One region of the Pantoea sp. X-Soil-ISGK-285 genome, then DNA from elsewhere that is predicted to be linked to it. Evidence: riboswitches for the same ligand, from Rfam matches in the RefSeq annotation. Region 1 holds a riboswitch; the other holds the start of a gene.

Region 1 (3,308 bases):
CGGATGAATATGGCGGATCTGCTGAGAATCGTCTGCGCTTCCTGCGAGAAGTCGTTGAGGCGGTCAGCTCGGTATTTGGCAGCCACCGCGTTGGCGTCAGATTTGCGCCTCTGTTTACCAGTACCGACGAAGAGCGCGTCTATCTCGGTCTGGTTGAAAGTGATCCACACGCGACCTACATCCGCGCAGCAGCACTGCTGAACGAGCTGGAAGTTGGCTATCTCTCCATTGCTGAAGCCGACTGGGACAACAGCCCGGAGATGCCAGAGAGCTTCCGGGTCGCGCTGCGGGAAACATTCCGCTCTCCGATCATCTATTCGGGTCGCTACACGGCTGAAAAAGCACAGCATGTGCTGGAAAAAGGCTGGGGCGATCTGTTTGGTTTTGGCCGCTCATTTATCGCTAATCCCGATCTGCCCGCGCGGATTAAATCAGGATATCCGCTGAATGAGGTCGATCACGCCTCCCTGTATGGCGGCACTGAGAAAGGCTATACTGACTATCCATTTTATCCATCCTGATATTCTGTGAGGCGGCATGTCACCCGAAAATGCCCTGAAGTTACTGTCCAACCCGACCAGAGTGGCAGTGCTGAAGTGGCTTAAAGATCCTGACGAAGCGTTTGCGGGCTATACCCAGCTCTATCCCTTCGATCAGTATGGCGTCTGTGCCAGCCTCATACAGGACAAGGCGGGCTTATCACAGCCCGCCACCTCGTTATGCCTGAAAGCACTTCACAATGCGGGGCTGGTTGAAGCCAGCAAAGTCGGGAAATGGACTTACTATCGCCGCGCCGAACCGCGCATTCGTGAAATAACCGATGCGGTAACCCAATCGCTGCAGGCGCTTTAAAAGCGACGGCGTACAGGGTAATGTAGATGTCAGCGCCATCCTTCTGAGGGTGACTTCACCGAACGCATTAACTCAGGGTCAGAAAATGTTTATGTCAGTTCAGTCTTTCACCACCGTCACCACCACCACCGCCTCTGGCGGCGGCGTGAGCGACTCTGTGACTGGCACCTGACACAACAGATTCTCACTCCCCGCCGAACCGGACGGGGAGCTGTTCTCCGTTCTTAAAAACTGAATGGAGACAGGTCATGGTTACATCTGAAAGTGCACTTTTAATTATCGACATGCAGCAGGGCCTTTTTAATGGTCCGGAGGCTCCCTTCGCCGCAAATTCGATCTTGTCGAACATCTCACTTCTCATTACTAAAGCCCGGGCTTCTGCCGTCCCCCTCTTTTTCGCACGACATATCGGCCCGGATGATTCCCCTTTTAACGAGCAAAGCCCGCTGACGCGCCTGATCCCGGAATTGCAGGTTAACCCGCAGAGTGATGTCGTCTTCACCAAAAGATATCCCAGCTGTTTCAGGGATACTGGCCTGCAGCTTCAGCTGAAGCAAAAGGGCATTAAGCAACTGGTGATTGCGGGGATGAAAACGGAGTTCTGCGTTGATACTACCTGTCGGGCAGCCCCGGAGCTGGGTTTTAACGTCGTACTGATTTCCGATGCGCACACCACCGTCGATAATCCCCACCTCTCTGCGGAGAAGATTATTGCGCATCACAACCAGACGCTGGCGGGCCCCTTTTTGACGCTGGCAACCGCAACTGACTGGCATTTCGGTTCTGCCGGTTAAGTCCGATTTTCTGACCCGGTTCCATGCAGTCTGCTTGACGAAGCTGTCTGCTTAACTTACAACTAAACCCGTCAGGGGAGTCTCGCCAGAGAGACTGAGAGGCTAATAGCGCACCGCGCGGCTTAGCGACCCTTAGAACCTGACCCAGTTGATACTGGCGTAGGAAGACGGGTATCTCATCAGATACTTGCCGCAGGGGCGCATTCGCAACGTTCCTGCCTTTTCCCTCTGTATCATGGGTCTTCGTTAACTGATAACGAGGCCACATTGAAAAATCTCATCCTGAATCTTTCTTTTCCTGTCCGGTGGACACCATGAGCCGCTGGTCGGTGCTCGGCAGCGGCGTTGCCGGGCTTTGTGTCGCCACGCTGCTGCTGGAGCGGGGAGAAACGGTCGAAGTTATTACTCAGCCTGACTGCCGTGCGGCCTCGCACTGGGCGGGCGGCATGCTCGCGCCCTGGTGTGAAGCAGAAAGCGCACCGCCACAGGTGATCGAATGGGGCCAGCACGCGGCCAGCTGGTGGGCGAAACGCGTTGATGGCGTGGAACAGCAGGGTACGCTGGTGGTTGCTCCGCCGCGTGACAGCCGCGAACTGACGCGCTTCGCCAGCATGACGCAGCAGCATCAGTGGGTCTCTCCCGGTGACATTGAGCCCGCGCTGGAAAACCGCTTTGCCCGCGGCCTGTTTTTCGCCGCAGAGGCGCATCTCGAACCGCGCCGCGCCTTGCAGCAACTGCGCGACAAACTGCAACAGGCTGGCGTCCTCTTTCACAGCGGTAAACCCGGCGGCAAAATCATCGACTGCCGTGGCATCCACGCCACCGATCGGCAGCCCGCCCTGCGCGCCGTGCGGGGCGAAATGGTGATCCTGCACACATCCGACGTACAACTCTCCCGTCCTGTCCGGCTGCTGCACCCGCGCTTTCCCTGCTATCTGGTGCCGCGTGACGGGGGCCACTTCATGCTGGGTGCCACCATGGTGGAAAGCCACGACAGCAGCCCGATCAGCGCCCGGGCGATGATGGAACTGCTCAGCGCCGCTTACAGCCTGCACCCGGCGCTGGCTGAAGCGCGGATTGTGGAGAGTGGCACCGGTCTGCGTCCTGCTTATCGGCAGAACCTGCCGGAAGTCCGCTACGAAAATGGCCGTTTCTCACTTAACGGCCTCTACCGCCACGGCTTTTTGCTGGCCCCGATCATGGCTGAAAAACTTATGTTGCAACTGACTCAGGAGATGACTCATGCGCGTTGAACTGAATGGCCGCACGATTGAAACCAGCGCAACGACGCTGGCGGAACTTATGGCGGAGCAGCAGATCGATCCGCGGACCGTCGCCACCGCGCTGAACGGGGAGTTTGTACCGCGTAGCCGCTATGCCAGCCAGCAACTTGAGGCGGGCAACCAGCTCGAAATCCTGTCACCGATGCAGGGAGGTTAACCATGTTCTATCAATTTACTCCGCAATCCCGATTTCTGCTCGGCACGGCCGGTTATCCGTCACCGGACATTCTGCATCAGGCGATCAACGCGTCAGGCGCGGAGATTATTACCGTCAGCCTGCGACGGGAAGGCAGTGAAGGCGGCGCTTTCCGCACGCTGCTGCAACAGCTCAACAAACGTATTCTGCCGAATACGGCGGGTTGCCACACGGTGAAAGAGG
Region 2 (3,308 bases), on a different replicon from region 1:
AAGTGGTAATCAATCCCTGCCAGCTGGCACAGCTGCGCCAGCCAGCCGACACGACCATAGACGGTGAGCAGACCAAATACCGCCACCAGCACCGGCAGCACCAGGGTCATGGCGCACAGACGCAGCAGCAGCTGACGGCCAGGGAAACGGCGTCGATAGAGCGCGCGCGCCAGCGGCACCGCTGGCAGCAGCGACAACAGCGCGGAGAGCAGCGCCTGACCAAAAGAGAAGGCGATAACGTGATGCAGGTAATCATCCTGCAGCACGCTGCGCCAGTCATTCTCTGGCGCGGCGCTCCAGAGTGCACCGAAGGCCAGCAGCGCCACGCTGATTAACAGCAGCGTGGCGAGCGAACCGGGGATAAGCCAGCGCGGCATCAGCGGCTGACGGCGCGTTGCCACTGGCTGATCCAGCCTGAACGCTGGCTGGCAACCTCTTCCGGCGAGAACTGCAGGGCGGTGGCGGGCACAGTGAGCGCGCTAAAACCGGCAGGCAGCGGCGTGTCGATTACCGGGTACATCCAGTTACCGGTCGGGATAGTGCGCTGGAAGTCGGGTGACACCATAAACTTCATGAATTGCTGTGCCAGCGCCGGCTGTTTGCTGCTGGCTAACTGCGCGGCAACTTCAACCTGCAGATAGTGGCCCTCTGCAAACGGCGCGGCGGCATAGTTCTCTTTTTTCTCTTCGATGATGTGGTAAGCCGGTGAGGTGGTGTAGCTCAGCACCAGATCGCCTTCGCCCTTGAGGAACAGGCCATAGGCTTCACTCCAGCCTTTGGTCACCGTCACGGTTTTCTGCGCCAGCTTTTGCCACGCCTGCGGTGCCTGATCGCCATAGACTTTCTGCATCCACAACAGCAGGCCTAAGCCGGGGGTGCTGGTTCGGGGATCTTCGTAGATCACCCGCCACTTTTCCGGGCTGTCGACCAGCTCTTTCAGGCTTTTTGGCGGATTCTTCAGCCGGGTTTTGTCATAGACAAACGCGAAGTAGCCATAATCAAACGGCACGAAGGTGGTGTTGTGCCAGCCGCCGGGCAGTTTTAATGTCGAGGAATCGACCTGACTTTCGGCAAACAGACCGGTTTTCTGCGCCGCCTGTACCAGATTGTTATCCAGCCCCAGTACCAGATCGGCTTTGCTGTTTTTTCCTTCCATTCGCACGCGGTTCAGCAGCGACACGCCATCTTCCAGCGTGACGAATTTCAGCTCGCAGTTGCACTGCGCCTCGAAGGCTTTTTTAACCGCCGGTCCAGGGCCCCAGTCAGCGGAGAAGGAGTCGTAGGTGTAGACCGTGAGAACCGGCTTAGCCGCCAGAACGGGGGCGGAGAGTAACAGCAGCACCGGCAGAACTTTGTTTAACACTTTGCGCTCCTTCAGGAGAATAGGGGATGAGTCGCAAAGGATCTGAGCACAAAGGCCTCCCAAATCCCTACGTCGGTATTAACCGAATCAGGTTCGACGGGTATCTCTCAGCTGCTTGCTGTTGGCAGGCGGCACCCCGTTGAGAACGTCACATTCTAGTCATTTCAGCGCCGGGGCGAAAGCCTCACAGCGCGGGTGGCGCGAACCAGGCGGATTTAAAATCAAACCAGCCCAGCGTATTCATCCGAACGCCGCGCATGCTGCGCTGACCTTCAAGCAACAGCCAGTGGTGAAACAGCGGATGAAGACCCGCTTCTTCGACTAACTGTTTACTCCATTCGGCCAGCGGCAGCGTTTTCTCGCGCCAGCGGGCCGCATCGCTGTGCCAGTCGATCGGCAGACAGTGATGCAGCAACGGGATCTCATAAAGCTGCGCAAACAGAGAATAATTCAGCGGCAGGGTAAAGTTCACGCTGCCAAGCCAGATATCACTTTCCGCTTCGCCCTGATACCAGCTTTCGTAGCTGATCTCGCGGGTCTCCAGCGTGACGCCATGTTCTGCCAATAGCGGACGCAGCGCGTTAGCGATGCCTTCATGCTCCACGTGCTGGCTGTACCAGGTCAGCGTCAGGTGGGTTAAGCCGGGCGGTTTTTCCACTGGCGTCAGGTCGCGCCGGTGATGCCATCGCGGCAGCAGGCCATACGCCGGAAACCAGTAGCGCTGGTAGCCGACACCGGCGTGATTGAGCAGGGCGATAGGATTAAACAGGTAGCTGACCCAGCGCCGGACCGCCTCGTTGCGTCCCTGTTCTGAACGCTGGTCGAACAGCAGATAGTAGCAGCCCTCTTCAAGGCGGCTCTCCTCCTGAACCTCATCGGCTCCGTCGCCCTGCAGACGGACACCGGCATAGACCAGCTCATCGCTGATGTCGGGCAGTACCCAGATCGAGACATCATCAATCAGGGCGCGAAAACCAAAATAGTCATCAAACGCTTCGATCTTCAGCTGACTCTCCTGATTGCGGATCACCCGGTAAGGACCGGTGCCAACCGGCTGGCGGGCAAAATCGTGCAGCGTCGGCCATTCGCGCGGCAGGATCATCGCACTGACGCTGCCCAGCAGCCAGGGCAACCCTTCATCGGGCTGGCTTAAGCGGATATCCAGCGTCCAGGGCGCGGGCGAGTCGATCTGCTCGATATGGGAAAAGAGCGGATGAGGGCGCTGACGCTCAAGCGTGGCCAGCACATCCTCCATTTCCAGTTCTCTGCCGTGATGAAAGCGAATCGCCGGACGCAGAAAAAAGCGCCAGTGAAGCGGGGAAGTCTGCTGCCAGTGGTGCGCAATATCGGGCTCGATTTCCCCGTTTTCCTCATTTATCCGCGTCAGGCCGTTGAAAATCTGTCGCGCAATGTGGGTTTCGGAGCGCCGCAGCGGCGAACCGGGCAGCAGATTGAGCAGCGGACGATAGTAGAGCACCCGCAGGATATGCTTGCCCTGACGGAAACTGCGGCCCAGATGCGCGGCGATCATCTGCCGTACCTGATTTTTATCGCCCACCAGCTGGACCAGCTGATCGATGCGATCCTGCTCCAGCAAATCCTCGGCACGCTGCTGCTGCAAAGCCAGTCCGGTATAGCAGAAGGTAAGCTGTGAACGCTTGCCGCGTCCGGCTTCCGCCTGCCAGATTAGCCAGCCCGCGGCCTGCATCCGGTTGAGCAGATTGCGCATATGGCGGCGCGAGCAGTGCAGCAGGTCAGCCAGTTCGCTAAGGGTAATCTCCTGCGTTTGCCCCTGACAGCTCTGCCACAGGCGAATGAACTGCTGCTTCAGACGTGATGAGGACATAAAAGAGGAACTCCCGATGAAAAGCGCTCTGTTTTTCTTGCCCTATTTTAAGAGCAAACTTTACGTTATGGGAAGAGCGGGAGGCATTCAGCACTGAAT

Evidence for each region. Region 1 has a riboswitch for thiamine pyrophosphate ahead of AC6I8B_RS21090 (FAD-dependent oxidoreductase). Riboswitches for the same ligand answer to the same signal wherever they lie in the genome.
Region 2: another riboswitch for thiamine pyrophosphate. It lies ahead of thiB (thiamine ABC transporter substrate binding subunit); the one in region 1 lies ahead of AC6I8B_RS21090 (FAD-dependent oxidoreductase).

What each region holds. Positions count from the first base shown of each region.
Region 1 covers NZ_AP035939.1:384,621-387,928, reverse strand. The annotation lists gene AC6I8B_RS21105 (alkene reductase) at 1-521, shown strand, start outside; gene AC6I8B_RS21100 (ArsR/SmtB family transcription factor) at 538-852, shown strand; gene AC6I8B_RS21095 (cysteine hydrolase family protein) at 1,101-1,646, shown strand; TPP riboswitch at 1,710-1,829, shown strand; gene AC6I8B_RS21090 (FAD-dependent oxidoreductase) at 1,961-2,899, shown strand; gene thiS (sulfur carrier protein ThiS) at 2,889-3,086, shown strand; gene AC6I8B_RS21080 (thiazole synthase) at 3,089-3,308, shown strand, end outside.
Region 2 covers NZ_AP035938.1:720,527-723,834, forward strand. The annotation lists gene thiP (thiamine/thiamine pyrophosphate ABC transporter permease ThiP) at 1-401, opposite strand, end outside; gene thiB (thiamine ABC transporter substrate binding subunit) at 377-1,363, opposite strand; TPP riboswitch at 1,410-1,512, opposite strand; gene sgrR (HTH-type transcriptional regulator SgrR) at 1,548-3,209, opposite strand.